2 regions of the Subdoligranulum sp. APC924/74 genome follow, and region 1 is predicted to be linked to the other one. Evidence: a T-box and tRNA genes for the amino acid it is inferred to sense, from the RefSeq annotation. Region 1 holds a T-box; the other holds one or more tRNA genes.
What was found. The T-box of region 1 lies ahead of tyrS (tyrosine--tRNA ligase). A T-box ahead of a tRNA ligase gene usually reads a tRNA of that ligase, here a tRNA-Tyr.
Positions count from the first base shown of each region.

Region 2: it encodes a tRNA-Tyr, which carries the amino acid that the T-box ahead of tyrS (tyrosine--tRNA ligase) is inferred to sense. The anticodon was not compared.

Region 1 is NZ_PSQF01000024.1:25,885-36,154, reverse strand. It holds gene C4885_RS07905 (sugar transferase) at 63-641, opposite strand; gene C4885_RS07900 (hypothetical protein) at 906-1,178, shown strand; gene C4885_RS07895 (hypothetical protein) at 1,192-1,611, shown strand; T-box leader at 1,646-1,914, shown strand; gene tyrS (tyrosine--tRNA ligase) at 1,984-3,204, shown strand; gene radA (DNA repair protein RadA) at 3,356-4,759, shown strand; gene C4885_RS07880 (enhanced serine sensitivity protein SseB C-terminal domain-containing protein) at 4,799-5,713, shown strand; gene C4885_RS07875 (tyrosine recombinase XerC) at 6,060-7,049, shown strand; gene C4885_RS07870 (hypothetical protein) at 7,017-7,463, opposite strand; gene C4885_RS07865 (TIGR04086 family membrane protein) at 7,682-8,146, opposite strand; gene yajC (preprotein translocase subunit YajC) at 8,224-8,586, opposite strand; gene tgt (tRNA guanosine(34) transglycosylase Tgt) at 8,688-9,821, opposite strand; gene queA (tRNA preQ1(34) S-adenosylmethionine ribosyltransferase-isomerase QueA) at 9,955-10,270, opposite strand, start outside.
Region 2 is NZ_PSQF01000019.1:736-21,857, reverse strand. It holds gene C4885_RS06960 (M3 family oligoendopeptidase) at 1-1,338, shown strand, start outside; gene C4885_RS17000 (hypothetical protein) at 1,625-1,810, opposite strand; gene C4885_RS06955 (DUF4097 family beta strand repeat-containing protein) at 1,724-2,143, shown strand; gene C4885_RS06950 (IMP dehydrogenase) at 2,398-3,903, shown strand; gene C4885_RS06945 (ABC transporter substrate-binding protein) at 4,145-5,827, shown strand; gene C4885_RS06940 (ABC transporter permease) at 6,355-7,275, shown strand; gene C4885_RS06935 (ABC transporter permease) at 7,279-8,184, shown strand; gene C4885_RS06930 (ABC transporter ATP-binding protein) at 8,205-9,191, shown strand; gene C4885_RS06925 (ABC transporter ATP-binding protein) at 9,188-10,168, shown strand; gene C4885_RS06920 (SH3 domain-containing C40 family peptidase) at 10,192-11,043, shown strand; tRNA gene C4885_RS06915 (tRNA-Tyr) at 11,327-11,411, opposite strand; tRNA gene C4885_RS06910 (tRNA-Leu) at 11,668-11,751, shown strand; gene C4885_RS06905 (PLP-dependent cysteine synthase family protein) at 11,900-12,793, opposite strand; gene ylxM (YlxM family DNA-binding protein) at 13,118-13,519, shown strand; gene ffh (signal recognition particle protein) at 13,509-14,852, shown strand; gene rpsP (30S ribosomal protein S16) at 14,975-15,214, shown strand; gene C4885_RS06885 (KH domain-containing protein) at 15,234-15,467, shown strand; gene rimM (ribosome maturation factor RimM) at 15,558-16,088, shown strand; gene trmD (tRNA (guanosine(37)-N1)-methyltransferase TrmD) at 16,092-17,324, shown strand; gene C4885_RS06870 (HPr family phosphocarrier protein) at 17,602-17,865, shown strand; gene uvrC (excinuclease ABC subunit UvrC) at 17,970-19,814, shown strand; gene rsmD (16S rRNA (guanine(966)-N(2))-methyltransferase RsmD) at 20,036-20,584, shown strand; gene C4885_RS06855 (ATPase) at 20,581-21,066, shown strand.

The DNA.
Region 1 (10,270 bases):
ATGCCCTGTAAGCGTGCATAACAAAATGCTTACGGGGCGTTTTGCTTTCCGGCAAAAATATATTACCTTGCGCCTTTCATTGTAAAAACAACAGGTATTGTTTTTAGCAGGCACCAAAGGTCAAACAGTACAGAGCAGTGATTGATATAGATCAAATCATATTTGAGCTTTTCTGCAGGGTTCAAATCATAGCCGCCATTGACCTGCGCGTAACCAGTCAGGCCCGGCATAACCTGCATACGGCTGCGGAAGTTCTCGACTTTGCCGTCAAGGTCGTCATAAACAGTGGGGCGTTCGGGGCGCGGGCCAACAAAGCTCATTTCGCCCATAAAGATGTTGAGCAGCTGCGGCAGTTCGTCCAGGTGGGTCAGGCGCAGGATATGGCCAACGCGGGTAATGCGTGTGTCGTTTTCACTGGTCCACTTCGCATCATCCGGGGCAGTGCTTTGCTGCATAGAACGGAATTTGTAGATAGTAAAAGGCTTCCCGCCGTATCCAAGCCGTATTTGTGTGTAAATGATCTTGCCGGGGGAATCCAGCCAAACAACAAGCGCAATCACAGCCATGAGCAGCGCGCAGGTAACAAGCAGAACCAAAGAAAATACAAGATCAAACCCGCGTTTGAGGATGAGATAGCTCATCCTGCGCAGTAAAGGTACAAAAGATGAGCAGCTGACGGGGCGGGGTTCCATAGCCGAATGATACATGCGGCATCGACCTTTCTGAAATGTATGGGGCCTGGCAAATACAACAAAAGCTATTTACAATGTTAGCCCAAAATGTACTTAAAATCAATATGTTTCGACAAGATTCATGAAGAAATATTATGAGTGTACGTTAAAATACAGTATAAAGATACATCTGATATAAATTTTTATGTTTGAACGAAGAAAAAAGCTCCCAACTTGTACCAGCTGGGAGCAAATGATAATGAAAAGGAGACGTTAATAGATTGCACATCCGCGTCTGCTGTTTTCTTTTACCAGATAAAGAGCTTTGTCAGCATCCTTGAAGATGAATCTGCTCGATTTTTTGCGGTCAGTAAAAGCAACTCCAACGCTGATGGAAACAGGGGAAAGACCGGAGTCTTTCTTGGGGAGTTCATCGTTGATAAACCTGTTGCCATCAATAATATCGTCGAGGAAATACGCAAATTTGCGATAAATAAGAGGAATTGAACTATAAAAAACAATGTCCTCTGCTGCTTGCGGCGGGAATGTCTGCTGCCATATTTTTGACCGGATGCCAGAAAAAGGTCAAAAGGCCTCCTTTGTATCTCGTGTCGGCATGACGGTGCTTACCGTTGTGCTGATTGTTTTGTTCTTCTTTATCATGATGCTGGTCAGCCGCATTCAGGGTACGGCCCGCGTGGTCAACTATGCGGGCTTAGTGCGCGGCGAAACCCAGCGCATCATCAAACTGGAAGGTGCAGGTCTGCCGCAGGACGGAATGATTGAGGATGTTGCCTCCTTTGCCGCTTTCGCTGCGCGATTGAACAGATCGCGGTTTCGGCCAACGAGAATCTTTCGGTCAATAATGATATCAGCGTTTCGCTGTCCATCACGTTCTATGAAAAGCAGATCGAAAAATAAGCTGCCGCCAAACGCTTGACAAAAGCGGCAACATATGCTAATTTAGTAAACAGTTAAATGCAAGGACGGGAACGAGTAACCGTTTTGCTGTATGCGAAAGAGAGGCCCCGGTTGGTGTAAGGGGCTGGCAGGCAAAGCGGTGAATACATCCCTGAGCAGCAGGCTGAACGCCTTTGGCTAAAGGCTGTTAGGCTGGGCCGTGTGCGCACGTTACAGCGTTTGGGTGTCGCAGTTGTACACTTTGGCTACCGCACCCGCGAAGGCCCGCCGCCGCGAGACACGGGCAAACAGAGGTGGTACCGCGTATTTGATCGCCCTCTGCCAAATTCAACATTTGGCAGGGGCGTTTTATTTTTTGCCCTTGCCGCACAAACCAAGGAGGATGCACCCCATGACCATTTATGACGAACTGAAAGCCCGCGGCCTGATTGCCCAGGTAACGGACGAGGAAGAAATCAAGGAAGTAATCAACAACGGCAAGGCTGTTTTCTACATCGGCTTTGACTGCACAGCCGACAGCCTGACCGCCGGCCACTTTATGGCCCTGACCCTGATGAAGCGCCTGCAGATGGCAGGCAACAAGCCCATTGCCCTGATTGGCGGCGGCACCACCATGATCGGTGACCCTTCTGGCCGTACCGATATGCGCAAAATGCTGACCAAAGAGGACATTGACCATAACGCCGAGTGCTTTAAGCGCCAGATGGAGCGCTTTATTGAGTTTGGCGAAGGCAAGGCCATGATGCTGAACAACGCTGACTGGCTGCTGAACCTGAACTACATTGAGCTGCTGCGTGAAGTTGGCCCCTGCTTTAGCGTGAACAACATGCTGCGCGCCGAATGCTACAAGCAGCGCATGGAGAAGGGCTTGTCCTTCCTGGAATTCAACTACATGATCATGCAGAGCTACGACTTCTACCACCTGTTCCAAAATTACGGCTGCAACATGGAGTTTGGCGGCGACGACCAGTGGAGCAACATGCTGGGCGGCACCGAGCTGATCCGCCGCAAGCTGGGCAAGGATGCTTACGCCATGACGATCACGCTGCTGACCGACAGCCAGGGCAAAAAGATGGGTAAGACCGCCGGCAACGCCGTTTGGCTTGACCCCAACAAGACCAGCCCGTTCGAGTTCTACCAGTACTGGCGCAATGTCGGCGATGCTGATGTACTCAAGTGCATCCGCATGCTGACCTTCCTGCCGCTGGAGCAGATCGATGAGATGGACCACTGGGAAGGCGAGCAGCTGAACAAGGCCAAGGAAATCCTGGCTTACGAGCTGACCAGCATGGTGCACGGTGCCGAGGAAGCTGAAAAGGCCCAGAGTGCAGCCCGCCAGCTGTTCAGCGGCGTAGCCGACCACGAGAACATGCCTACCACCAAGCTGGATGCCGCATTGGTCAAGGACGGTAAGGTTGGCCTGCTGGCTGCCATGGTTGGCGCCAAGCTGTGCGGTTCCAACCGTGAAGCCCGCCAGCTGGTACAGCAGGGCGGCGTTCTGGTGGACGGCGAGAAAGTGACCGACCCGACCTTTAGTCTGACGGTTGAGCAACTCCAGAATGGTGTTGTGATCAAAAAGGGGAAAAAGACCTACCACAAGGTAATGCTTTGATTGTCTGAATTTATAAAATGAGCGCGCAGGCTGCTGCATCCCCGGCACACCGGGCGGCAGCCTGCCGCTTTATTTTTGGCGCATACCTTGCCCCCACACGAGATTTAGGATATAATAAAAGGGTACGAAAAATGCGGCCGGGGGAACAACCATGCCAAAAGATAAGCTGAAAACAATTTATGTGTGCAACCAGTGCGGCGAAACCAGTCCCCGCTGGCTGGGCCGCTGCCCGTCCTGCGGTGCATGGAACACGATGACCGAAGATGTGGTGGCAGAACCGGCAAAGTCTTCTTCCGGCCGCGCTGCCGCGCCGGTACGTGTGACGGGTCAGACCAGCCTGAAACCGTTGAAACTGAAAAACGTAAGCACGACCGAAGAAAAAAGCCGCATTGTAACTGGCATTGCAGAGCTGGACCGCGTGTTGGGCGGTGGCATTGTGCTGGGCAGTGTGATTTTGATTGGCGGCGAACCGGGCATCGGCAAATCTACCATTCTGCTGCAGCTGTGCGGCGAAGTAAGCCGGACGCGCTCGGTTCTGTATGTGACGGGCGAAGAATCCGTACGGCAGATCAAGCTGCGTGCCGTTCGGCTGGATGTGCCGCAGGATAATATCTCCATTGTGGCGGAAAGCGATGTGGATGAAATCTGCGGGCTGATTGAACAGATGAAGCCGGATCTTGTAGTGATCGACTCCATCCAGACGATGCGCTGCACGGATGTGGCGTCGTCCTCCGGCACGGTCAGCCAGGTCAAGGAAAGCTCAGCACGCTTCTTGAATGTGGCAAAAACGAATGAGATACCGACCTTTATTGTCGGCCATGTCAACAAAGACGGCGCCATTGCGGGTCCCAAAGTCATGGAGCACATTGTGGATACGGTGCTGTACTTTGAGGGCGACAAGACCCTGCCGTACCGCGTGCTGCGCGCCGTGAAGAACCGTTACGGCTCCACCAATGAGATCGGCATGTTTGATATGACCGGCAAGGGATTGGAACAAATCGAAAACCCCTCGCAGGTCATGCTGGAAGGGCGGCCGATTGGCATTTCCGGTACCTGCGTTGCCTGCGTGATGGAAGGTACGCGGCCAGTACTGAGCGAGATTCAGGCACTTGTAACGAAAACGGCGTTTCCAAGCCCACGACGCACGGCAAGCGGGTTTGACTATAACCGTATGTATCTGCTGCTGGCCGTGCTGGAAAAGCGCGCGGGCTATGTGTTTGGCAACCAGGATGTGTATATCAACATCATTGGCGGTCTGAAACTGGACGAGACTGCCTGCGATTTGCCGGTCTGCCTGGCAATGGCGTCCAGTCTGCTGGATCTGCCTGTACCTGAAAAAACACTGGCCATTGGTGAAGTGGGTCTGGGCGGGGAAGTGCGCAGCGTGCCGCACCTGGAAACCCGCCTGCGGGAGGCCCAGCGCGTGGGCTTTGATACCGCCATTGTGCCCAAACATAACCTGAACATGCTGGATGCTGCGCAATTCCCGGGGCTGCGCTTGGTGGGCGTTGCATACCTGCGGGAAGCCATCAATGCAATCAAAATCAATAAATAATATGGTATGGGCAGCGACCCAAACCAAGAGGAGTATATCATGAGCGAACAGGAAAAGAATACGACCCCGGCACAGAATGCAGCCCCGGCAGCACCCAAACCGCCGAAAATTGATAATGCAGCGCTGAAAAAGGCTGCTGCGGCCCTGCGTGAGGAAAACAATCCGCAGAACTTTAATGCGGTTATCAACCTGATGATGCGCGGTGTATTCCTTGCACCGGCTAAGATTGAAATTGGCGAAAACGCTCCTAAACCGGACGAAAATGGACGAATCCAGCTGCCAAAAGACACCAAGGTGACCTTTGCGCTGCTGAAATCTGGTGATGGAAAGTCTTTCTTTACCGCATTCACCGATGCAGAAGAACTGGATAAGTGGCAGAATAAGCCCGCTGGTCAGGTTATGCTGCTGCGCTTTGATGATTACGCCCGGATGCTGAACGGTAACGACCATGTGGCAGGTTTTGTGCTGAACCCGTTCACGGATAACCTGCGCTTTAACTCGGATATGGTTGCATCTTTGCTGAAACAGCGCAATGCGATGCTGGAAAAAATCAAGCAGACCGCCGCGCAGCAGGCAGCCCAGCGCAATGCACAGATCAAGCCCGGCGATAAGGTGACGATCGTGGAGCCTTCGGTATACCCGGATGAATTGGTCAACCCGCTGTGTGCCGAGTTGGAAAAGTACCCGATGGTGGGAGCTGCATACCTGCAGATCATGGTGATCAACGGAGCAACCAAGAGTTATCTTTTGGTTTTGGATGCACCCAAGGACGATGCACTGTTCAAAGCCGCAGGCGATGCAGCGCGCCCGTTCCTGGTCAGCAATGAGAAAAAGATGAACCTGAACATCACGATTTCTACTTCGCCGCTGGGCCAGCAAGGCATGCGCGGCAGCGAGCCGTTTTATATTAAGGGCCAGGGCCGTGTAGATAATCTGGGTGATGACGAAGATTGATAAAAGGCTGAATTTGGTATTGAATGATATGCCATGGTGATGGCTGCGATAGACCTATTGGATGAACATCGCAATAAATAAGTAAATAAAATAAAAATAGGCAAATAAAAGAGCGAACGGAAAGAAGAATAAAACCAGGAGCTACTGGCATGCAGAGAACACACGAAATCTTGAATCTATCGACAAGCGGGTGCAGGATTTCGTGTGTTTTTGCATAACATGCAATTTCGCTAAATGCAAGTTTAGCGAAATACAGAGGAGGGCTTTACTCACAATAATGAGTACATACATTGATGTGGCGCACCCAAACCGGCATGCGCCGTATACGGATATTCCGGATCTTGTTATGGATTATCTGCATTATCTGGATGTTGTCAAGCTGCGTTCGCCGCGCACCATTAACGGTTACTATCTGGACCTGCGCGGTTTCTTCCGCTATATGATGATGGTTTGGAACCTTGCGCAGCCAGATACACCGCCGGAAGAAATTGACTTGACCCATATTACCAAACGCCAGATCAGCACCATTACCAAACGGGATATTATCAATTATCTGGATTACGCCCGCAGTAATGATAACGGTGCCAAGGCCCGTGCCCGCAAGCTGAGCGCTCTGCGCGGCTTTTTTGGCTACCTTTGCCACCAGATCAATGAACTGAGCGAAAATCCAACGGATAATATCAACCTTGGCAGCCCAAAGAAATCCCTGCCCAAATATCTGAGTGCCAGTGAAAGTATACGGCTGTTAAAAAATATACAAAGTGACTTTTATGAACGGGACTACTGTATTATTGTCTTTTTCCTGAATTGCGGTATGCGCTTGGCGGAACTGATCACAATCAATCTTGGTGATTTTAAGGACGATACCATTAAAATTACCGGCAAAGGAAACAAAGAACGCCTGGTGTACCTGAACACCGCGTGCCAGGCTGCGTTGGAGCATTACCTGCCCGCGCGGGCTGCGCTAAACAACCTGCGGGATAAAGAAGCACTTTTTGTATCCAAAAAGACTGGCAGACGTTTAACAGCGCGCCGTGTGGAGCAGATTGTTGCCAACTGCTTGAAATCAGCGGGCTTGGACAATATGGGTTATTCGCCGCATAAACTGCGCCATACCGCTGCTACACTCATGTATCAGGGCGGTGTGGATATGCTGGCCATCAAGGAAATCCTGGGGCACGAGAATGTATCCACGACGCAGATTTATACCCATATCAACCAGCAGCAGTTGAAACAGGCGGTGGAAGCCTCTCCCCTTGCGGATACTGGCTATATTGCACCGCAGTCCAAAGCGATGACGGATTCAAAGCAGGACACTGGCGAAGAGGACAGCTGAAGCGGAAAACATAAAGCTGCTGACAGCGCACCCTAGCAGGCAAAGCAGATAATGTACAGATAAGCGCCGGATTGCGCCGGTGAGCGCACAACGGCAGCCGGAAAAAACAATGCTGGACAGGCTTTGACTTACCCTGCACGAACTATGCGCAAGCCAAAGCATGAATGCCGACAGCACAAGCTCCGGCAGGCAGTTCAGGAGCCAATAAACAACAAGCGCACGTGCCCCGCCGGACGCATAAATGGCGGAAGCGCACACACCTAATACAGTGCCCTTGAACGCAAAATAAGCCCCCATAAAAATGCTGCCCCACAAATGAAAACCGCAGAGGTAAATCAGCGATGCCTGCAAAAATGCCGCGGCAAACCAACTGCACCAGACAGACCAGAATGCCGTATAACTTTGTGCGGCCATGACATGCTCTGTAAGCGAAGTGAAAGCACCGTGGAGCTCAAACCGGCCGAGCGGAATGCCGGCGAGATACCCGGTCAGAAACGCAGAAGAGAAAGCGAATAGATCGTTTTTGCCCGCAAGTTTTTGTATGCCCAGGGCAGCAGCCGCACCGGCGGATGAACCGCTGTTAAGAGCCCTTTTGGGCGTGTAAGGGGCCGGTGCTGGTCGCGGGGCGCGCATCAGCGTTCGGGCGCAGTGTTCCCTACTGCGCCCAATGCACTCAGCACGCCGCCTGCGGTGCCGCCGAACAGCAGCGCTGCAAGTAAGGCGAGGTTCACATGATCAAATACAAGCGGTTTGCCGCTCAAAGCGGTAGTGAGGCTCAAACACAGCGCATAAAAGACGCCCACGGAAACACCGCATAAGAGCCGTTTTTGAGCAATACCGTTCGCAAGAACGAGACCGGAAAGAACAGCCCCCACCGCCACGCTGGCACAGGTTGCCGGTTTGACAAGTTCCAGCGAGAGTGCAGTATGGGCAAAAATCTGTGCGGCCAAAGCGAAAAGCAGGATGGCGGTGCCCACGCCGCAGCCGAAACTTTTGATCAGCAGCCAAGATAAATGGCCGCTTGATTTACTGCGGACTTTGCAGATATGACTTGATCGAAGTTTGGCAGATGAAGCCCTTGAATTATCAGCAAACATAAAGAAAACGCCCCCTTTGCATGGTACAAACTATGCAAAAGGGGCGTTTGTTATTCAGGTAATACAGTCAGAACCAATCAGTTCTTCTTGGCAGGAGCATCTTTCTTGGCGGTATCTTTTGCAGTGTTGCCCATGTCCAGCTTCTCAACGGAGGAAATAGCGGAACGGCGGAAGCGAATCTTCACACGGTCGCTGGTGGTTTCCAGAACAAAGGTATCATCCTTATCATTGATAGCAGCAACGCGGCCAACAACACCACCGATGGTAATAACGGTATCGCCTACTTCGATGGAAGCGCGCATGGCAGCATCTTTCTTGTCCTGCTTTTTCTGGGGCAGGTACAGGATGATGTACATGAACACAAGGATCAGAACCATCGGCAGGAAAGTGACAAGCAGGCTGGCGGTGCTGGAAGTATCAGCGGTCAAAAATTCGATCATAATGTGGAACTCCTTAAATTTTGATTTTACAGTATTTTTATTATTATACAGGCTTTCGCCATAAACCGCAAGGGGGTAAAGCAAGGAAACACGGAATCCGCTTAAATTCTGGAATCCAGAAGATGCACATACTTATCATGGAACTGCTGGAATGTGCCGTTATCCAACGCTTCACGAATCCGCTCCATCAAATGATTGTAGAAATACAGGTTGTGCATAACAGCCAAACGCATACCCAGCATTTCATCTGCCTTTTGCAGGTGGCGGATGTAAGCGCGGCTGTAATTGCGGCAGACCGGGCAATCGCACTGCGGGTCAATGGGCTGTTCGTCACGCTCATATTTCAGGTTTTTAATGTTGATGATGCCGTTCCATGTGAACAGGTGGCCATGGCGGGCGTTGCGGCTGGGCATAACGCAGTCAAACAAATCCACACCGCGGTACACGCCCTCAATGATGTTGCCGGGGGTGCCAACGCCCATCAGGTAGCGGATCTTATCCGCCGGGGCGTAAGGCTCTACCGCGCTGATCACATCATACATCACTTCGGCAGGTTCGCCGACAGCAAGGCCGCCGATTGCATAACCGTCCAGATCATATTCAGCAATCTGCTTCATGTGCTCAACGCGCAGGTCTTTGTAGGTGCAGCCCTGATTGATGCCAAACAGCAGCTGGTCCGGGTTCACGGCCTTGCCCTCGTGCTTCAGGCGGGCCATTTCCGCCTTGCAGCGCAGCAGCCAACGTGCGGTACGCGCGCAGCTGTTTTTGGCGTAATCATATTCAGCGGGGTTTTCCACGCATTCATCAAAGGCCATGGCAATGGTGGAGCCAAGGTTTGCCTGAATCTGCATGCTCTGTTCCGGCCCCATAAAAATGCGGTGGCCGTCCAGATGAGAGTTGAACGTTACGCCTTCCTCGGTAATGTGGCGCAGCTTGGCAAGGCTGAACACCTGAAATCCGCCGCTGTCGGTCAGGATCGGGCCGTCCCAGCGGGTAAACTTGTGCAGGCCGCCCATATCGGCAACGACCTGATCACCGGGACGCAGGTGGAGATGATAGGTGTTGCACAGCATGACCTGTGCGCGGATTTCTTTCAAATCATGTGCCGAAAGCCCGCCTTTGATCGCGGCAGCAGTGGCAACGTTTTGGAAAGCAGGTGTCTGAACCGTGCCGTGCACAGTCTGGAACTCGCCGCGGCGGGCTGCACCCTCTTTTTTAATCAGACGGTATGGCATAAATGATGGTCTCCCCTGTTTTGCTGTTTCATTTTGTTCAAAAACATGCGGCGCCAGAGTGTTTTCTTGCGCCGCTTTGTGATTTTATTATACTGGAAGCAGTAGGATAAGTCAACTGTTCTGCGAGGTAGGCTTATTGGATGAACATGGCATCGCCAAAGGAGAAAAAGCGATATTTTTCCTGTACGGCAACCTTATATGCAGCCATGGTTTTCTCATACCCGTAAAACGCAGAGATCAGCATAATCAGAGTGCTTTCCGGCAGGTGGAAGTTTGTCACCAGGCCGTCAATAGCGTGCAGCTCTACACCGGGGTACAGGAAAATATCGGTAGTACCGCTGCAAGGGACAATCTTGCCGTACTTGGCCCAGACGGCTTCCAGCGTGCGGCAGCTGGTGGTACCGACAGCAATTACGCGATGGCCGCTGGCGCGTGCTGCGTTGATGGCC
Region 2 (21,122 bases), on a different contig from region 1:
CTGAGCATGGACGACCGGGTGATCGAACTGCAGAAAGAGGAAAATGCTCTGACCAGTGCTTACCAGAAATTGTACGGCGGTGCAATGGCGGAGCTGGACGGCAAACAGCTGACCATCCCGCAGCTGACGCTGTATAAGCAGAGCACTGACCCCGCCATGCGCCGTAAGGCTTACGAGGCGGAAGCCGTTTACTTTGACGCCCACCGCGCCGAGTTTGACGAGATCTATGATAAGATGGTCAAGAATCGCAACGAGCAGGCACGCATCCTGGGCTACAACGATTACAGCGAGCTGAGCTATATCCGCATGAACCGCATCGGTTACGGCCCGGCGGAGGTTGCCGCGTTCCGCCAGGAAGTGGTGGAGCAGGTGGTGCCCATGATCCAGAAGGCTCTGGCTCTGCGCAACAAGCGCACCGGCATTGAGAACCCCATGTTCTGGGACAGCACCATCAGCTTTGCGGACGGCAACCCCGTGCCGCACGGCAGCTATGACGAGCTGATGGCCGGTGCCCGCAAGATGTACCATGAGCTCAGCCCCGAAACGGCAGAGTTCATCGACTTCATGCAGGATAACGAGATGTTCGACGTTCTCAGCCGCCCCGGCAAAATGAGCGGCGGTTATGAGGAAATGCTGCCCGATTACAAGACCCCCTTCATCTTTGCCAACTGGAACGGCACGGCGGGGGATGTGGATGTGCTGACCCATGAAGCAGGGCATGCGCTGGAAGGCTACCTGGCTGCCCGCAGCCCCAAGAACATCCCCGAAGATATCCAGTGCCCCGGTATGGAGAGCGCCGAGATCCACTCCATGAGCATGGAGTTCCTGACCGCCCCGTGGCATCACCTCTTCTTTAAGGAGGATACGGATAAATACGAGCTGCTGCACGCCGAGGACAGCTTTATCTTCCTGCCATACGGCTGCATGGTGGATGAATTCCAGCACATTATGTATCAGCAGCCAGATCTTACGCCGGATGAACGCAATGCCGTCTGGCTGGAGCTGGAAAAGAAATACCGCCCCTGGAACAAGTTCGGCGACCTGCCGTTCTATGGCCGCGGCGCAGGCTGGCAGCGCCAGCTGCATATCTTTGAATGCCCGTTCTACTATATTGATTACTGCCTGGCAACCGCCATTGCCCTGCAGTTCTTTGTGGCCAGCCTGAAGGACCACAAGGACGCCTGGCAGCGCTATATGAAGCTGACCAACCTGGCCGGTATGGCAACCTATACCGAGCTGGCCGAAAGCGCCGGAATGAAAGCCCCCTTTACCAAGGGCAGCCTGACCGAGCTTTCCCGCGCGGTGGCGGATTGGATCGAGCAGCATCAGGTAAGCTAAGGCAATACCGCATAATTCCCGCCTTGCGGCTTAAGCACCGCTCCGGCAGCTGCGGCACGGCATCTGCGTTGCCAAAATGCTCGATAAGACATCCAGTATTATCTGCGCTTTTGGCTTAGCTTCTGCCGCACCTCGCTCGCCGTATCGGCACTTAGAATTATGCGGTATTGCCCTAAAACAGAATAAGCATCACTTTTATGCCGCAGGCTGTGTGCCTGCGGCATTTTTGCTGCCATTTTTGAAGCAGTGGGAAAGAACCAGATAAAATATATTAACTGACATAATATTATATAATATATAGAACAAAATAATACCGGCAGAGCCGCCGCCACACGCAGCGGCCCTGCCGGAGATAGAACTGGAACAGATAGCGCTGAATCTGAACCTGGGCAGCGCCGACCTTGGTACACTGAAAGCCAAAAGCATACAGGCAGACCTTGCCCTCGGCAGCCTGTATGCGGATGAGCTGCAAACCGGGCAGCTGGATGCAACGCTTGCCCTGGGCAGTGCAGAGCTTGGCACCGTGCAGGCAGAGCGCGTGACGATTGAAAACGCCCAGGGCGATGTGACGATCGACCGCCTGCTAGGGGCTAGTCAGGTGCAGGTAACCGATCAGCTGGGCAATATTGCCCTGACCCTGGGGGAAAAGGCAGACGGTTACAGCGTGCAGGCTGCATGCGGCCTGGGCAGTATTACGGTAAGCGGCGCCAAGCAGGCAAGCCCTTACAGCGCCAACAGCAAAGCAGCCAACGCTGTGATTCTGGATGCCGCGCTGGGGGATATTACCCTGAACTTTGAGGAATGAGCGGGGAAAAGAGCATCACATGTGCGGCATGCCGGAACGCGTTTGGGGCCCGTTCCAAACGGCGGACGGGTGCCGATGTGCAAAATGTTTTGATTAGTCATACTCTTGTGCCTGGCCATGGTGCAGTTTATACAACTTTTGCCCAAAAGGCCAAAAAAAGATTTAATACAACAAATTTTGCATATTGTACGCGAATGTGGTACAATAACCAATAAGCAAATCAGGCAACGAAAAGGGTAAAGGAGAATTGCGAAATGGCGTATTATTTTAGTGAACCGTCCCGTACCTTCGGCGAGTATCTGCTCGTCCCCGGCTATTCCTCTTCGGAGTGCATCCCCACGGCTGTCAGCCTCAAAACCCCGCTGGTCAAGTACCGCAAGGGCGAAGAAGCCTGCCCCCTGACCATGAACATCCCCATGGTTTCGGCTATCATGCAGTCCGTTTCCGGTGAGAAGCTCGCCATTGCCCTTGCCAAGCAGGGCGGCGTTTCTTTCATTTACGGCTCCCAGTCCGTTCAGTCCGAGGCTGATATGGTTCGCCGTGTCAAGGCTTACAAAAAGGGCTTTGTTACCTCTGATTCCAACCTGCCGCCGGAGGCTACCCTGGCTGATGTGTTGGACCTGAAAACCCGTACCGGCCATTCCACCGTTGCCATCACGGCTGACGGCACCCCCCACGGCAAGCTGCTGGGCATTGTGGCATCCCGTGACTACCGCCTGTCCCGCATGAGCACCGATCTGAAAGTGACTGAGTTCATGACCCCGCTGGACAAGCTGGTTACCGCACCGGCCAACACCAGCCTGCATGACTGCAACGATATCATCTGGGATAACAAGATCAACTCTCTGCCGCTGGTAGACGAGCAGGGCAACCTGCAGTATATGGTTTTCCGCAAAGATTATGATTCCCACAAGGAACATGCCAATGAGCTGCTGGATGCCAACAAGAGCTATGTTGTCGGCGCCGGCATCAATACCCGCGACTATGCCGAGCGCGTGCCCGCCCTGGTGGATGCCGGCGTGGATGTGCTCTGCATCGACTCTTCCGAAGGTTACAGCGAATGGCAGTCCCGTACCATCGCCTGGATCCGTGAGCATTACGGCGACAAGGTAAAGGTCGGTGCAGGCAACGTGGTGGACCGCGAGGGCTTCCTGTTCCTGGCAAAAGCCGGTGCAGACTTTGTCAAGATCGGCATTGGCGGCGGCTCCATCTGCATCACCCGCGAAACCAAGGGCATTGGCCGCGGCCAGGCAACCGCCGTTATCGAGGTTGCCAAAGCCCGCGATGAATACTATGAACAGACCGGCATCTATATCCCCATCTGCTCCGATGGCGGCATTGTGCATGACTACCACATCACCCTGGCATTGGCAATGGGCGCTGACTTTGTTATGCTGGGCCGTTACTTTGCCCGCTTTGATGAATCCCCCACGAACAAGCTGCGCGTTGGCGGCAACTATGTGAAGGAATACTGGGGCGAAGGTTCCAACCGTGCCCGCAACTGGCAGCGCTATGACCTTGGCGGTGCCCAGAAGCTGAGCTTTGAGGAGGGCGTTGATTCTTACGTTCCGTATGCCGGCCCGCTGGCCGATGGCGTGCAGACCACGCTGTACAAGGTGCGTTCCACCATGTGCAACTGTGGTGCGCTGTCCATCCCGGAACTGCAGCAGAAAGCCCGCCTGACGGTCGTTTCTTCCACCTCCATTGTGGAAGGCGGCAGCCATGACGTTATCCTGAAAAACAACCCGAACAATGTTTAAGCTGTTCCGGGTTGGGGCACCACGGCCAGCAGAATTTGCGCTTGCAATCTGATAGGATTTGTGGTATTATAACCAACATGAGATGCAAAGGGGCAGCTACCAATACAGCTGCCCTTTTTTGCACTTTTGCGGGTTCAGGCGGTAACATTGTGCGTTTTAACCGCCTGGGGCCGGGGACTCAGCCCCAAAACAATCAGGGGCGCGGCAGAATGGCTGCGCCAATTAAGAGAGGGAAAGAATTATGAAAAAATTTGCCTGCGTTGCACTGAGCACTGCACTGCTGGCCAGCATGCTGGCTGCCTGCGGCAGCTCCGCATCCACCACCCCAGCGGCTTCCTCCGCTGATACATCCTCCGATACCGGGGCATCTTCCACCGAAGCTGCCGCTTCCACCGGGGCTGCAGCAGATGGTTCGCTGCACGTTGCCATGAACACCGATATCCAGACGATGGATGTGCACAAGACCAACAACGACTACATGGTGCCGCTGAATATCTTTGACCGCCTGTTTGAGATCAAAACCAATGCGGACGGCTCCACTGAGCTGGAGAAGAGCCTGGTGGAAGACTACACCGTTTCGGACGACGGCCTGACCTATGATTTCACCCTGCGCAGCGGTGTTACGTTCTCTGACGGCACCCCGCTGACCGCCAACGATGTCAAGTATACCTTTACCCGTATGCTGGCCCTGCCGGACAGCGTGCAGACGGATTATGCCTCTGCCATTGCCGGTGCGGAAGCTGTGATGGATGGCACCGCCACCGACCTGGAAGGCATTCAGGTGATTGATGACACCCACTTTACCGTTACCCTGTCGGATCCGTTTGCCGGTTTCCTGTATGAGCTGGCAACCGCTTCCTGCTCCATCATGAGCGAGAAGAACGTGGAGGAAGCAGGCGACCAGTTTGGTATGGACTGCTCCAAGACCATCGGCTCTGGCCCGTATGTGGTCACCAGCTGGACCCGCGACAGCAGCATTGTGCTGGATGCCAACCCCAACTACTGGGGCGAAAAGCCCAGCGTGCAGCATGTGGAAATTTCCATCGTGCCGGATTCTTCCACCATGAGCATGATGTTCCAGAACGGTGAGCTGGATATCCTGGACTGCGATTACATTGACGCTGCAGTTGTCAACTCTACCTACAAGACCCAGTATGCCGATGATATCGTAACCTCCAACCGTCTGGGCACCACCTACATGGCTCTGAACGAGAATGTGGAGCCGCTGAACGATGTCAAGGTCCGCAAGGCCATCCAGATGGCCATTGACCGCCAGACCATCCTGGATACCGTGTATAACGGCGATGGCAACCTGGTGGACGGCATTTACCCCAAAGGCCTGATCGGCTACACCGAGGACAACGAGGGTTGGTTGAAGTACGACCCCGAACAGGCCAAGAGCCTGCTGGCCGAAGCCGGTTACGCGGATGGCTTTACCATGGAGATTGCTGCCGATAACTCCAGCAGCGATTCCACTCTGCTGGTCATCCAGATCGTGCAGCAGTACCTGCAGCAGATCGGGATTAACGCCGAGATCAAGAGCTATGACCCCGCCAGCTGGCTGGATCTGCGCAAGAGCGGCGATATGGTCAGCTTTGTCAGCTCCTGGACGGCCGACTATAATGACCCGGATAACTTCATTTACACGTTCTTCGGTACCCCCGAAAAGAGCAATGTGCGCAGCCTGAACTACTTTAACACCGACGCTATGAGCCGTGTTGCTGCCGCCCGCGGCATTGTGGACGACACCGAACGCCTGACCGAGTACGCCGCGCTGGAAAAGCAGATCGTGGAAGAGGACGCTGCATGGGTACCCATGTTCAGCCGTTCCCACCTGTTTGTTAAGGGCGACCGGATCGCCTCCTTCACCCCGCACTGGGCCGGTTATAACGATACCCAGTATATCAACGTTACCTTGAAGTAATTTTTGGACAAAAAAAGTTACAAATAATGCAATGCAGGCTGCGACCACAGGTTGCAGCCTGCATTTTTTATGTTATAATTTTAATGCTTGTATATTTTACAGCATAAAAGTGTAAAAATATACAGTCGCTCAAACAGACTGTCCATAAGGTAAAACTGTATTCTGCCTGGCAGGAACCGTAGGGGCGCACATTGTGCGCCCACGAACCTGAAAACTTAAGGCAACACCGCACAATTCCCGCCTAGCGGCTTAAGCACCGCTCCGGCAGCTGCGGCACGGCATCTGCGTTGCCAAAATGCTCGATAAGACTTCCAGTATTATCTGCGCTTTTGGCTTGGCATCTGCCGCACCTCGCTCGCCGTATCGGCACTTAGAATTATGCGGTATTGCCTTAGCGCTTTTTATAAAAGCGCTGTGCCGAAGCAACGCCTGCGGGGAAAATGATATTCACCTGCACAGAGCATGGTTTTAACCGATTGGCAGTTTGGAAACAGCGGCTGTGAGGGACAAAAGGGGAGTGACTCCGTGTGAAAAGCGTGATAAAGCGCATTTTGGGCACCATTCCGGTGCTGATCGGCGTGGTACTGCTCATCTTCATCATGCTGCGCATTGTTCCCGGCAATGCGGCGGCTATGCTGCTGGGTGAACATGTGGACCAGGCCACCATTGACCGCCTGACTGAAGTGATGGGGCTGGATAAGCCGGTGATCGTGCAGTTCTTTGACTATCTGGCCGGGGCGATTCATGGGGACCTGGGCATCAGTTATAAATATAACCGCGCTGTTACCGATATGATCATAGAGGCGTTCCCCTACACGCTGGAACTGGCCCTGCTGGCGGCGCTGTTCGCCTGGGTGCTGGGCCTTGGCACCGGTATTATAGCAGCCATCAGGCAGAACAGCCTTGTGGACCACCTGTTCATGGGCGTTTCGCTGGCTGGCGTTTCCATGCCTATTTTCATGGTGGCGCTGCTGCTGCAATACCTGTTTGCCTTCAAAATCAAGGCATTCCCGCTTACGCTGGATGGTACCTTCCTTTCCATGATTCTGCCCGCCATTGCCCTGGGCTGGAACAGCGCAGGCAGCATTGCCCGTATGACGCGCTCCAGCCTGCTGGAAGTGATGCAGGCGGATTATATTGATACCGCCCGTGCCAAAGGCCTGCGCAAGCAGGCGGTTATTCTGGGCCATGCGCTCAAAAACTCCATGCTGCCGGTCATTACCATGATGGCATTGCAGTTTTCCGGCATGCTGTCCGGCGCAGTTATCACCGAGAGCATTTTTGCCATTCCCGGCATCGGCCGCCTTGCCACCACAGCAATCCAGAACCGTGATATGCCGGTGCTGCAGGGGACCGTGCTGTTTACCACCGTGCTGGTCATTGCAGGCAACCTGATTGCGGACCTGCTGTATTCTGTGCTGGACCCGCGCATCAGAAAGGAGGCATAAGCCATGGCAGACGAAATGTTGAAAAATGCCCAGCCGCAGGAATTGGAAAGCCAGATCGGCGAAGAGGACGGCCTGAAAGAGCAGCTGCTGCGCATGTGCCGCCAGAACAAGCTGGCCGCCTTTTCGGCTGTGCTGATTCTGGTTGTCATCCTGATAGCTATTTTTGCTCCCGTTCTGGCCCCCTATGGTGAGGCTGAGCAGGACCTGATCAGCCGTTTGCAGGGCCCCAGCGCTGCCCACTGGTTTGGCACGGATGAACTGGGCCGCGATGTGTTCTCCCGTATTCTGTATGGTTCGCGCCTCTCGCTTACCATCGGTATTCTGCCCAGCATCATTTCGCTGGTGGTGGGCATCTTCTTTGGCCTGCTGGCTGGTTACTTTGGCGGCTGGGTGGATTATGTCATCATGCGCCTGGCGGATATCATGCTGTCCATCCCGTCCCTGCTGCTGGCCATGGTGGTTATGTACACCCTGGGCCAGTCCACCGTCAACCTGTTTATCGCGCTTTCCCTCACCAGCTGGGCCAGTGTGGCCCGCGTGGTGCGCAGCCAGACCCTGAGCCTGAAGGAGAGCGAATATGTTGAGGCTGCCCGTTCGATCGGCGTCAGCAACGGCAAAATCATGCTCAAGCATATCCTGCCCAACTGCATTCCCTCATTGATCGTTCTGTTTACCCTGAATGTTCCCTCTGCCATTCTGTCTGAAAGCTCGCTGAGCTTTTTGGGCATCGGCGCACAGCCCCCGGCAGCATCCTGGGGCCTGATGGTCAACCAGTCCAAGCAGTTTTTGTTCACCCAGCCCTGGTTGGCCTTGGCACCCTGCATTGCCATTATGATCGTGGTGCTGGCGTTCAACTTTTTGGGTGACGGTCTGCGCGATGTGCTGGACCCCTACATGAAGAACCAGTAACGGCGGGGGAGAAGTAAAAGATGGAAAATAATAATAATGTTCTGGAAATCCGCGGCCTGAACTCCTATTTCTTTACCGAAAAAGGCGTGGCCCCGGCGGTGGATGGCCTGGACCTGGATATTCCCAAGGGCAAGATCATCGGTCTGGTGGGGGAGAGCGGCTGCGGAAAAAGCATGACCGCCAAATCCATTATGGGCCTGCTGAAATACCCCGGCCGCGTGGCGGGCGGCAGCATCCGGTTTGAAGATCAGGACCTGACCAGACTTTCGGATAAAGAGCTGCGCAAGATCTGCGGCAATGATATTTCGATGATCTTTCAGGAGCCGATGACCAGCCTGAACCCGGTGCTCAAGGTGGGCCGCCAGGTGCGCGAAACGCTGCTGGTGCATAACCCGACCATGAGCAAGGCGGAAGCCAAGCAGCGCGTGGTGGAAATGTTCCAGCGTGTTGGCATCCCCGAAGCGGAAAAGCGCTATGACTGCTACCCGCACGAGCTTTCCGGCGGCCTGCGCCAGCGCGTGATGATTGCCATGGCCATGGTATGCAAGCCCAAGCTGCTGATTGCCGATGAGCCCACCACCGCACTGGATGTGACAATTGAAGCCCAGATCCTGCGCCTGATGAAGGAGCTGCGGGACGAAACCGGCATGAGCGTGCTGATCATCACCCATAACATGGGCGTTGTGGCGGAAATCTGTGACTATGTGTATGTCATGTACGCAGGCAAGATCATGGAACAGGCCGAAACCTTTGAGCTGTTTGACCATACCATGCATCCCTATACCAAGGGCCTGCTGGATTCCATCCCGCGCATTGGCCAGAACGCCGAGCGGCTGCACACCATCCCCGGTGTGGTGCCCAACCTGCTGCACCTGTCGCAGGGCTGCCCGTTCAGCAACCGCTGCGAATATGCCACCGACCAATGCCGCACGGAAAAAGCGCAGCTGCATCCCGTTGCACCGGATCATCAGGTGCGCTGCTTCCGCTGTGAGGAGGAACATCAATGAGCGAGGTAAAACACGAAGTTCTTTTGCAGGCAAAAGGTATTTATAAAAACTTTGAAACCAGCAAAAAAGACCAGGCCGTCCATGCCCTGACCAATGTGGATCTGACCCTGTACCGCGGCGAAACGCTGGCCCTGGTGGGGGAGAGCGGCTGCGGCAAAAGCACCCTGGGACGCACCCTGATCCGCATGCTGCCCGCAACCAGGGGCAGCGTGACCTTTGAGGGGCAGAACATCACCGCCATGAAGGATAAGGAATTTGCCCCCCTGCGCCGCCGGATGCAGATGGTCTTCCAGGACCCGTATGCCAGCCTTGACCCGCGCATGAAGGTGCGGGATATCATTGCCGAACCGCTGGAAACCTATCATGTATGCAAAACCAAAGCCGAAACCACCCACCGCGTGCTGGAATTGATGCAGGCTGTTGGTGTACCGGCAGAGTTTTTGAACCGTTACCCGCACCAGTTCAGCGGCGGCCAGCGCCAGCGCATCGGCATTGCCCGCGCCATTGCGCTGCAGCCGGACCTGATCGTCTGCGATGAACCGGTCTCCGCATTGGATGTTTCGGTGCAGAGCCAGGTGTTGAACCTGCTCAAGGACCTGCAAAAGCAGTACGGCCTGACCTATCTCTTCATCGGGCATGATCTTTCTGTCATCAACTTTATTGCGGACCGCGTCTGCGTAATGTTCCTGGGCCATGTGTGCGAGGTTGCTACCAAGGAAGAGCTCTACAGCCGCCCCATGCACCCCTATACCGCCTTTTTGATGGATGCCATCCCGCAGGCGGATCCACACCGCCGCAACCAGCACCGCCGTGTGCTGATGGGCGAAGTGCCCAGCCCGGTCAACCTGCCGTCCGGCTGCTGCTTCCATACCCGCTGCCCTTACGCAACGGAGCGCTGCCGCACCGAGGTTCCGGAGCTGCGGGAATGGGATGGCCGTATGGTTGCCTGCCACCGCGCGGGCGAAAACTGGGACTGAGATAACACAGTGAGGAAATAACAATGCAGGCAGTAATCAATGTGGCCATAGCGCCGCTTACCACAAACCCGGCCCTCTGGGCGCAGAACCCGCAGCAATCCCGTTTGGTGGATGAGCTTTTGCTGGGCATGCCGGTGAAAATTGCCGGCGAAGCCGAACAGCACATGGTACCGGTACGCACCTTTTACGGCTATACCGGCTGGGTAGCACAGGATGCTTTGCTGACTGGCCCCAAGGCGGAAGAATGGCTGGTTCAGCCGCAGATGGTGGTCATAGCCCGCTGGGCTGATGTGCTGGCGGAACCCCGTGTGCAGGGGGCCTGCGTGGCTGCTGGCCTGCCCTTGGGCGCCCGCGTGGCCGTGCAGGGGGGGCCGGAAGACGGCTGGCAGGCCGTAACGCTGCCGGATGGCCGCACCGGTTACCTGCGTGCGGACGCGCTGGCCCCGCTGTACACCCAGCCCTGCGAGCAGGACCAGGAAAAGCTGCGTGCAGCCATTGCCCAGGCAGCCAAGCGCTACCTTGGCACGCCCTACCGCTGGGGCGGCAAAACCCCGGCGGGCATTGATTGCTCCGGCCTGTGCAGCATGGCATACCTGCTGTGCGGTATTTCCATCTGGCGGGATTCCGAGCTGAAAGAGGGCTACCCCATCCATCCGGCCCATGTTTCGGATATGCGCGTGGGAGATCTGGTGTATTTCCCCGGCCATGTGGCGCTCTATCTTGGCAATGGAGAGTACATTCATTCCACCGCGCGAGCAGGGGATAATGGTGTTGTGATCAACAGCTTTTACCCGGATTCCCCCCTCTACCGCCCTGACCTGCCCAAGCAGATCACCGCAGTAGGCTCCTACTTTGCCCGCCGGGAGGCAACCTGATAAAATTGAAATGAAGAAAAGCGCCTCTCTGTGATAGGAACAGAGGGGCGCTTTGATATGGGTTTTGTAATAAATGCGGTCAAAAGTGCGGGAAAAAAGAACTAGACGATTAAATATACGTTTTAACGTTCAACACTTTGGCGGGAGCTGGTGGATTCGCCAAGCCGCGGTCTAAGCAACAGTCCGCAGGACTGTTGCTTGCCGCCTTCGGGCGGCCGACCTGTTCGAACCCTACCAGTTCCAGCACAAAAAAAGACCCGCAACCTCAGTTGCGGATCTCTTTTGGTGGGAGCTGGTGGATTCGAACCACCGAAGCATTAAGCAGCAGATTTACAGTCTGTCCCCATTGGCCACTCGGGAAAGCTCCCATATTCATTTGTGCGCCTGCCTTAACAGTGCTTGATTAGTATATCAGAGCCTGAGCAAAAATGCAAGCCCTATTTTGAAAAAAATTGAAGTTTTTTGCTGCAATGCGGGAAAATGGGGTAAAAGATGCTGTATAACGAACAATTTTCGCGCGAGAAGGCACAGTGGTTAATAATTTGAAGAAAAGCCCAAAAAGCCCTTGCTTTTTTGCGGCGGGTATGCTAAAATACTTTTTGCAATGCCAAGGCATTGCCTTATGCGGAAGTGCTGGAATCGGCAGACAGGCACGTTTGAGGTGCGTGTGTCTATGACGTGTGGGTTCAAGTCCCATCTTCCGCACCAACCAAAAGAGCGCTGAATCGTTTAAGGTTCAGCGCTCTTTTGGTTTATCAGTACCCACTAGCCTCTCACAACGTACATAGAACAAAACAGGCCGCACAGCCTGCGCCATTCTTTAATGGCGGCAGCCGTGCGGCCTGGTCTATTTGAATCATTCGTAGGTGCGGCGTCCGGCAAAAATGCACAGAGGGCGGTTACACTTGCCGGTGCCCATCAGCTGGGTGGCAGCACACAGGGTTGCGCCGGCGCTGGAACAGGCGGGGATGCCGTCATAGAACAGCACCTCCCGTGCGGCGCGCTCGGCATCGGCCGAGGAGACCGTCAGCACGGTATCCACTACATAGGGGTTATAGTTTTCCGGCACAAAACCGGGCCCGATGCCCGCAATGCTGTGGTGGCCAATGAACCCGCCGGAAATGGCGGCGCATTCGCTGGGCTCCACGGCCACAATGCGGATCATGCTGTTCCAGGCTTTCAGGTATTCCGCCACGCCGGTAATGGTGCCGCCGCTGCCTACGCCGATCACCACAGCATCGATCGCATCCCCGGCGGCTTTTAAAATCTGGGGGCCGGTCACGCGGCGGTGGTATTCGGGGTTATCATCATTGGCAAAGTAGTTGGTAAAGTAACCGTTATAGCGGGCGGCGGTGTCCTTGGCAACCTGTTCCAGCGCACGGCGGCCGCCGCTGCCGCATACCACAATGCGCGCCCCCAGGTTTTGCAGATGCTGCCTGCGGGAAAGCGGCAGGCTGCTGGGCACCACCAGAATGCAGGGGTGGCCTGTGGTGGCACAGCTTACCGCAAGGGCAGCGCCAAAACTGCCGGAACTGGCTTCCACCACCGGCATACCGGGCTGCAATGTGCCGCGCTCGGTGGCAAAAGCCAGCATGGTTTCGGCCACGCCGTCCTTGCAGGTGCCGGTAGCGCCGCCGAAATCCAGATATGCCAATATGCTGGAAGCAAGTTCGTGCCGCCCGGAATACCCCGAAAGCCGCACCACCGGGGAACGGTACACGTCCTGATAATAGCTCTGCAATATTGCCATAGCCTGGCAGACCTCCTTGCAAAAATCAGGCAGGGGAGAACACGCAGTCCGTAAAATCCGCCCCGTTCTGTAAATTTCACCCAATATACAACATATTATAGCATATCCGGCGCGGCTTTGTACATGAAAAAAACATATTTTGCCGCAGTTTTTACGGCAAAAATGCTGGGTGGGCACAAAAAGCTGAAAAAAACGCAAAAAACAGCCGGATACCGCACCTTTGGGCCTTGACAGTATGACTTTAGAGTGTTATAATTCAAAAGCTGTAAAGAAAAAACACTTTACAGCAGTCAGAGAAACAGACAACACAAAGGGGGCACGGCCGTGGCAGCCAAAGCAGGTAAGGACCTTGGGTTTTCCATCCTGCTGGATTATTACGGCATGGTCCTGACGGAAAAACAGCGCAATATTCTGACAGAATATTATAACGATGACCTTTCGCTGGCCGAAATTGCCGAAAATTATGGCATAACCCGCCAGGGAGTACGGGATGCCATCAAGCATGGCGAAGCGACCCTGATGGAGATGGAGGAAAAGTTGGGCACTGCCCGCCGGACCGAAGCCATTCGGGCAGATCTTGCCCGGCTGGAAGAGCTTGTCAGCGAGGTGCGCGTGTGCAATACTGGGTTGTTTGAACCGGATACCCGCGTTCAGCGGGCTACCGAGGAGATGCTGACCATTATTCACCGCCTTGATACGCAGGAGGAACTGCCCGATGGCATTTGAATCTTTAAGCGAGCGTCTGAACGGCGTTTTCAAAAAACTGCGCGGCAAAGGCAAGCTGAGTGAAGCGGATATCAAGGCTGCGATGCGGGAAGTCCGCATGGCGCTGCTTGAAGCGGACGTCAACTACAAAGTCGCAAAGGATTTCTGCGCGCAGGTTTCGGAGCGCGCCATGGGCCAGGAAGTGATGGAAAGCCTGACCCCCGCCCAGCAGGTTGTCAAGATCGTCAACGAGGAACTGACCAAGCTGATGGGCGGCGAGGAACCCCAGACCCTGCACATCAAAAATAAGGGCCAGACCGTTATGATGATGTGCGGCCTGCAGGGTAACGGTAAAACCACCCATGCGGCAAAGCTGGGCCGCTTTTATAAGGCTCAGGGCCGCCGCCCACTGCTGGTAGCCTGTGATATCTACCGCCCCGCAGCAATTGACCAGCTGCGCATTGTAGGCGAGCAGGCAGGCGTTCCCGTCTATGAGATGGGCACCGAAAAGCCGGAAAAGATTGCCAAGCAGGCAGTTGAGTACGCCAAAGACCACGGCTATGATATCGTTATCATTGATACCGCAGGCCGTTTGCAGATCGACGACCAGCTGATGGACGAGCTGGTGCGCATCAAGCAGGCTGTTGAGGTGGATGAGACCCTGCTGGTTGTGGACGCCATGTCCGGTCAGGAAGCCGTCAACGTTGCCAAGACCTTTAACGAAAAGGTTGGCATCAGCGGCGTGGTCCTGACCAAGACGGACGGTGACACCCGCGGCGGTGCGGCGCTTTCGGTTCTGGCCGTTACCGGCAAGCCGATCTACTTCCAGGGCACCGGCGAGAAGCTGGATGCGCTGGAGCCGTTTTACCCGGCGCGCATGTCCAGCCGTATCCTTGGCATGGGCGATGTGCTGAGCCTGATCGAAAAGGCCCAGACCTTGCAGAATGACAAGGAAGCTGAAGAAGCCGCCAAGCGAATGATGGCCAACAAGTTCGATATGAACGATATGCTGACCCAGTTCGCCCAGATCCGCAAGATGGGCGGTGCATCCGCGCTGTTGGCCATGATGCCCGGCGCCAACCAGATCAGCTCCGAACAGATGGACCAGATCGATGAAAAGGCGCTGCCCCATATTGAAGCCATCATCTACTCCATGACGCCGGAAGAGCGTGCGCATCCTTCCATCATCAACCCCAAGCGCAAGCGCCGCATTGCGGCGGGCAGCGGCCAGACGGTTGAGGACGTGAACAAGCTGCTGCGCCAGTTTGAAGCCATGCAGAAGATGATGAAAAAGGTCAAGCGCAACCCCAAGGGCTTTATGCGCGGCCTTGGCGGAATGAGAGGCCTGCGCTGAGCAGCCTGTTATGAATTTGATATGACCCGTAAGCCTCTCTGGCCCCAGGGTGATATATAAATTGCAAGCCCACGAGGGAAAACCACGGGGCCGTAAAAACAAAATTTTGGAGGATATTTACCATGGTTAAGATTCGTCTGCGCCGCATCGGCGCCAAGAAAGCTCCTTTCTACCGCATTGTTGTTGCTGACAGCCGCTTTGCTCGTGACGGCCGCTTCATCGAAGAGATCGGCTACTACGATCCGACCAAGGAGCCCAGCGTTGTCAAGATCGACGCCGACAAGGCTAAGCAGTGGCTGGCCAACGGCGCTCAGGCTACCGATACTGTTCGTGTTCTGCTGAAGAAAGAGAACATCCTGTAATTAAACGGAGGAACGCCACATGCAGGAACTGCTGATTGCCGTTGCCCGTGGCCTTGTGGAAGATAAGGACGCGGTGCAGGTAACGGTTGACCCCGCGCGTGAGGACGGCACGGTTGTGTACCATCTCACGGTGGCAGAAGGCGACATGGGCCGCGTGATTGGCAAACAGGGCCGCATTGCCAAGGCAATCCGTGTTGTCATGCGTGCCGCCGCCGTCCGCCAGAACGAAAAAGTCGTGGTGGAAATCGGCTGATTTTTGCCACCCAGCACTCTGCCGCTTTGCGCGCAGGGTGCTTTTTATTTGCCGCCGCTTTTGTGTGATTTATTCTAGGAGGTTCCCCCTATGCAAAACTATCTGCCCGCCTGCAAAATTGTTTCCACCCACGGTGTCCGCGGCGAAATGAAAGCCCTGTCGCTGTGCGACGGCGCACAGTTCCTGGCCAAGTTCAAGCGCCTGTACGCTGCCGCAAACGGCAGCGGCGAAGTTGCGCTGCGCGGGGTGCGCGCCCAGGGCAATATGCTGCTGGTCAAGCTGGCCGGGGTGGAGGATATGGATGCCGCCCGCGCCCAGGTGGGCAAAACCTACTATTTTGCCAAGGCGGATGCCAAACTGCCGGAGGGCCGCTATTTTATTGATGATCTGATCGGCTGCACTGTGCTGCATGCGGACGATGGCCGCACCCTTGGCATCGTTGCAAAGGTGGACCACCCCGGCGTACAGGATATCTATATTGTGCGCGATGCAGCGGGGGAAGAGCACTGGATCCCTGCCGTGCCGGAGTTTGTGGTGGATGTGGATATTGCGGCCCGCACAGTAAAAATGCGCCCCATTGCGGGCATGTTTGATGAGCCGGTCAACGGCGATGAGGAGTAATTGATGCGCATTGATATTGTCACCCTGTTCCCGGAACTGTGCGATGGCTTTTTGAGCACCAGCATCCTGGGCCGTGCCCGCGCCAAAAACCTGTTTGAAGCGCACTGCCACCAGATCCGGGATTATACCAAAAACAAACAGCGCCAGACGGACGATTACCCCTATGGCGGCGGCTGCGGCATGGTGCTGTATGCTCAGCCCATTGCAGATTGCCTGCGCGCTGTGGCAGACCAGTGCGCCCAGCAGGGCCGCGCCAAGCCCCATGTGGTGTTTTTGACCGCCGCCGGGCAGCCCTATAACGAGGAGACCGCCCGCCGGCTTTCCAGCTATGAAAGCCTTGCGCTGGTGTGCGGCCACTATGAGGGCATTGACCAGCGCGTGATCGATACCTTTGGCGATGAGGAAATTTCCATCGGCGACTATGTGCTGACCGGCGGCGAGCTGGCCAGCCTGGTGGTGGCAGACAGTGTGTTGCGCCTGCAGCCCGGCGTTCTGGCTGAGGAAAAAGGCTACCAGGATGAAAGCTACTGGGACGGCCTGCTGGAATACCCCCAGTTTACCCGCCCGGAAGTGTGGGAGGGCCAGGCCATCCCGCCGGTGCTGCTGACTGGGGACCACAATAAAATTGACGCCTGGCGCGGCCGCCAGAGCCGGGAACGCACCCGCCAGCGCCGCCCGGACCTGTATGACCAGTGGTGCGCCACCCACCCGATCACCCAAATCCCGCGCTGGAAGCGTACCGAGCGTGCCCAGCTGATCAAGACGGATGCCCAGCTGGATGCCGCCGCAAAACTGTTTGCCGAAGGCTGCCGCACCGTCTGCCGGGATGTGTGCACCGAAGCAGGCCTTGCAGAATATACGCCGGAAGCCATGCGCCAGCGCCTGGAAGAAGAGCGCAAGGCGGGCTGGGCATTCTACCTGCACACCACTTCGGATACGCCGGACGGCATGGTGGGTGTCTGCCATAAAACGGGGGAGATCGGCCACCTGTTTGTCACACAGTCCGCCCGCGGCAGCGGCATTGGCACAAAGCTGCTGGATTTTGCGCGCAAAAAACTTGCGGAGCACGCCCGGCCCTGGCTGGCCGTGCTGGATGTAAACACGGCGGCCATCGGCCTTTACCGGCGCATGGGCTACCTGCCGGATGGTGTGCGGAACATGTACCAGCCGGGGGTGGATGTAGCGTTCTGCAAGCCCTGCAAAGAGTTTGTTATGCGCTATCAGCCCCAGGATTAAGGCTGAACCTGCGGTATTCTGTCGGTTTTTCGTACAGGTTTTGTAGTCTATCTACAATCCGGTTGAAAATAAACTGGTAAAGTTGCACAAGCAGGCCCGGCGCGATTTGTGCCAAATGCGGAATCCTGCCAAAATTGCAAATTTACACTGTACAAAGTCGAACAAATGGGATAAAATATAAACAATCAAGGCGGCACTGATTGTGCAATACCGCCTGAAAGGAGCCCGCGGTAGAGAACTTGGGCGTATCTTTTCATATAAGTAGGAGAGAATAATTATGTACGTTAAAGAAGTTACCGTTGAGAATCAGGTAGGTCTGCACGCTCGTCCGGCCACCTTCTTCATCCAGAAGGCAAACGAGTATAAGTCTTCCATTTGGGTCGAAAAGGAAGAGCGCCGCGTCAACGCTAAGTCCCTGCTGGGTGTTCTGAGCCTCGGCATCGTTGGCGGCACCACCATCCGTATCATTGCTGACGGCACCGATGAACAGGCTGCTGTGGATGGTCTGGTCAAGCTGGTCAACTCTGGCTTCTCTGAATAATCAGATCTTTTGTTTTGCGGCGGGTGACTGGTCACCCGCCTTTTTTTGTCTGCGCGGCCATGCCGCGCAGACAAAAAATCACTCACCACCCTTATTCAAAAACCATGACAAAACAAGAACTCTACAAAAAAGCCTGTATGCTCCCGCTGCTGCCGGGGGTGTATATCATCCGCGATAAAACGGATACCATCATCTATATTGGCAAAGCCAAGCGCCTGCGCATCCGTGTTTCACAGTATTTCCGCGAGGGCGTGCCCCATGACGCGAAGGTCACCCAAATGATCAACCACGCATTTGCGTTCGATGTCATCGTCTGCCAAAGCGAATTTGAGGCCCTGGTGCTGGAAGCCAGCCAGATTAAGGCCCATACGCCAAAGTATAATATCTTGCTCAAAGATGATAAGGGCTACAGCTATGTAAAGATCACCCACGGCCCCTGGCCGCGTATTTCTGCTGCCCTGCAAAAGGACGATGAGAACGCCGATTATATCGGCCCGTTCACCTCGGCTTTTGCGGTGCGGGAGATGGTGGAAACTGCCCAGAACTGCTTTTTGCTGCCCCGCTGCAATAAAGAGTTCCCGCGTGATATCGGCAAGGGCCGCCCCTGCCTGAATGCCCATATCGGCAAGTGCATGGCTGTGTGCAGCGGCAAAATCACCTGCGAAGCTTACAATGAGGCCGTGCAGGGGGCTCTGCGCATGATCCGGTACGGCAAAAAAGATATCGTCAAGCAGCTGAAAGAGAAGATGCAGGCGGCGTCTGACCGGCTGGATTTTGAAACAGCCGCCCTGCTGCGGGATCAGATCGCGGCCATTGACCGCGTGGCGGCGGGCCAGAAGGTGGTTATGGATGCCGGGACAGAGATGGACGTCATCGCGCTGGCGGGCACCACCCGCGCGGTATGCGCAGCGGTGCTGCGCTACCGGGATGGCCGCCTGACCGATAAGCGGGAGTTCGTCTTTCATGATACGACCGATATTGAAGCCGTGCGGGAGGAATTCCTGCCCCAGTATTATCTGGATGGCGAGACGATCCCCAAAACCATTGCGGTGGATACCCTGCCGCCGGACGCCGAAGCGCTGAACCAGGCGCTGAACGAAGCACGCGGCAGCAAGGTGGAGCTGTATGTGCCCCAGCGCGGCGATGTGGCCAAGCTGGTAACAATGGCCTACACCAACGCTGTGGAGCGCCTGGGGCGCGAGAGCGGCCGCTATACCCGCGAGGAAAAGCTGCTGGAAGAAGCCGCCCAGGTGCTGGGCCTGAAAACCCCGCCGAGGGTGATTGAAAGCTATGATATTTCCAACTGGGGCGATGGCTCCAGCGTGTGCGGTATGGTGGTGTTCAAGGATGGCAAGCCTTACCGCGCCGGCTACCGCCGCTTTAAGATGCGCACCGTTGCCGGCACAGACGACTATGCCTCTATGGCGGAAACGCTTTCCCGCCGGGCTGCGGAGTACGAGGCGGCACGGCGCGGCGAAAAGCCGGATAATGAAACCAACCAGTTTGCCACCATGCCGGATCTGCTGCTGATCGATGGCGGCCGCGGGCAGGTGAGCGCCGTTAAACAGGCACTGCGCGGCACGGCACTGGAACATGTGCCCACCTTTGGCATGGTTAAGGATGACCACCACCGCACCCGCGCCATTGTGGATGATGCGGGCGGGGAAATCGCCATCAACCGGCACCGCAATATCTTTACCTTTGTGACCAATATCCAGGATGAAACCCACCGCTATGCCAACGATTACCGCAAGCGGATGATGCACAAAAAGTCCTATGCGGCAACCCTGACAGAGCTGCCCGGCGTTGGCCCCAAGACCAGCGCGGCACTGCTGGCACATTTCAAAACCGTAACGGCAGTCAAGCAGGCGTCTATTTCGGACCTGGAAGAGGTCAAGGGCATCAGCCACGCCAAGGCGGAGAACATTTATAATGCTCTGCGCCAGTAAACTCAACGCCGGCAACGGCAGGAGAGGGGAAAACCCGGCTGGATTGCAGGCTGGGTTGTAAAATAAGAATGAATGACGGTAAACTCCCTTGACAAGCGGATTTGAACCATCCATAATGTATAAGTGCAACTGTTTATCCCGAATAGGAGTGCTCTGGCTTGAGCTTCCCAGCGGGATGGGTGGCTGCCATATAACAAATGAAAGGCAGGCGGCCTAACATGATGCGTGTGATTGCAGGTACAGCCCGCGGCAAAAACCTTGCTGCGCTACCGGGGGAGGATGTTACCCGCCCCACCATTAACCGCGTAAAGGAGGCAATGTTCTCCAGTGTACAGTTCTCTGTGCCCGGCGCGCGCGTGCTGGACTTGTTTGCAGGCAGCGGCCAGCTTGGCATTGAGGCATTATCCCGCGGGGCCAAGCGCTGTGTTTTCCTGGATGCTTCCCGCGAGGCGATCCAGATCGTGCTGGCCAACTGCAAAACGGCGGGCGTGTTTGCGCAGAGCCGGGTCATCCCGGATGATGCGTTCCACTTTTTGGCCACCACGCAGGAAGAGTTTGATCTTGCCCTGCTGGACCCGCCGTACCACCACGGCACGGTAGCCAAAGCACTGCCGCAGCTGGCAGCGCACATGGCCCCTGGCGGTGTGGTGCTGTGTGAAACAGAACTGGACGCCGAGCTGCCGGAACAGGTTGAGGGGCTTGTTTTGGCAAAACAATATAAGTACGGCAAGATTTTGGTAAGCCGCTATGAGAAAGAGGAACAGCTATGAATGTTGAGGAACTGCTGGATATGCTGGAGGAAACGCTGGAGGAGGGTACCGCTGTGCCGTTTGCCGCCGCCAAGCGTGTGGTAGATGTGGACCGCTGCCGCGATATCGTGGATGAGGTGCGCAATAACCTGCCCGATGAACTGCGCGACAGCAAAAAGATTGTGGCAGACCGCGAGCAGATTTTAAAGAACGCCCAGACCGATGCGGATAACATCATTAAGCAGGCAGAGGAACGCGCACGGGTACTGGTATCGGACAAAGAGATCACCAAGCGCGCACAGAAGATGGCCGTGGAGCTGGTGAACGCCGCACAGGCACAGGCGAAAAAGATCAACAATGCCTCCGCGGCTTATTGTGAGAATATCCTCAAAAACTCGGAGGAAGTTCTGGCCCGCAGTGTGGCGGATATCAAAAATACCCGCATGAACCTGCGCAACCTGGCCAGCCGCGGCCCCCATGGCCCACAGAAACCGAATCTGTAAAATCGGTCCCCTGTGCGGGCTTTGTGAAAGAAATCTGCACGGTTCCTGCCCCGCAA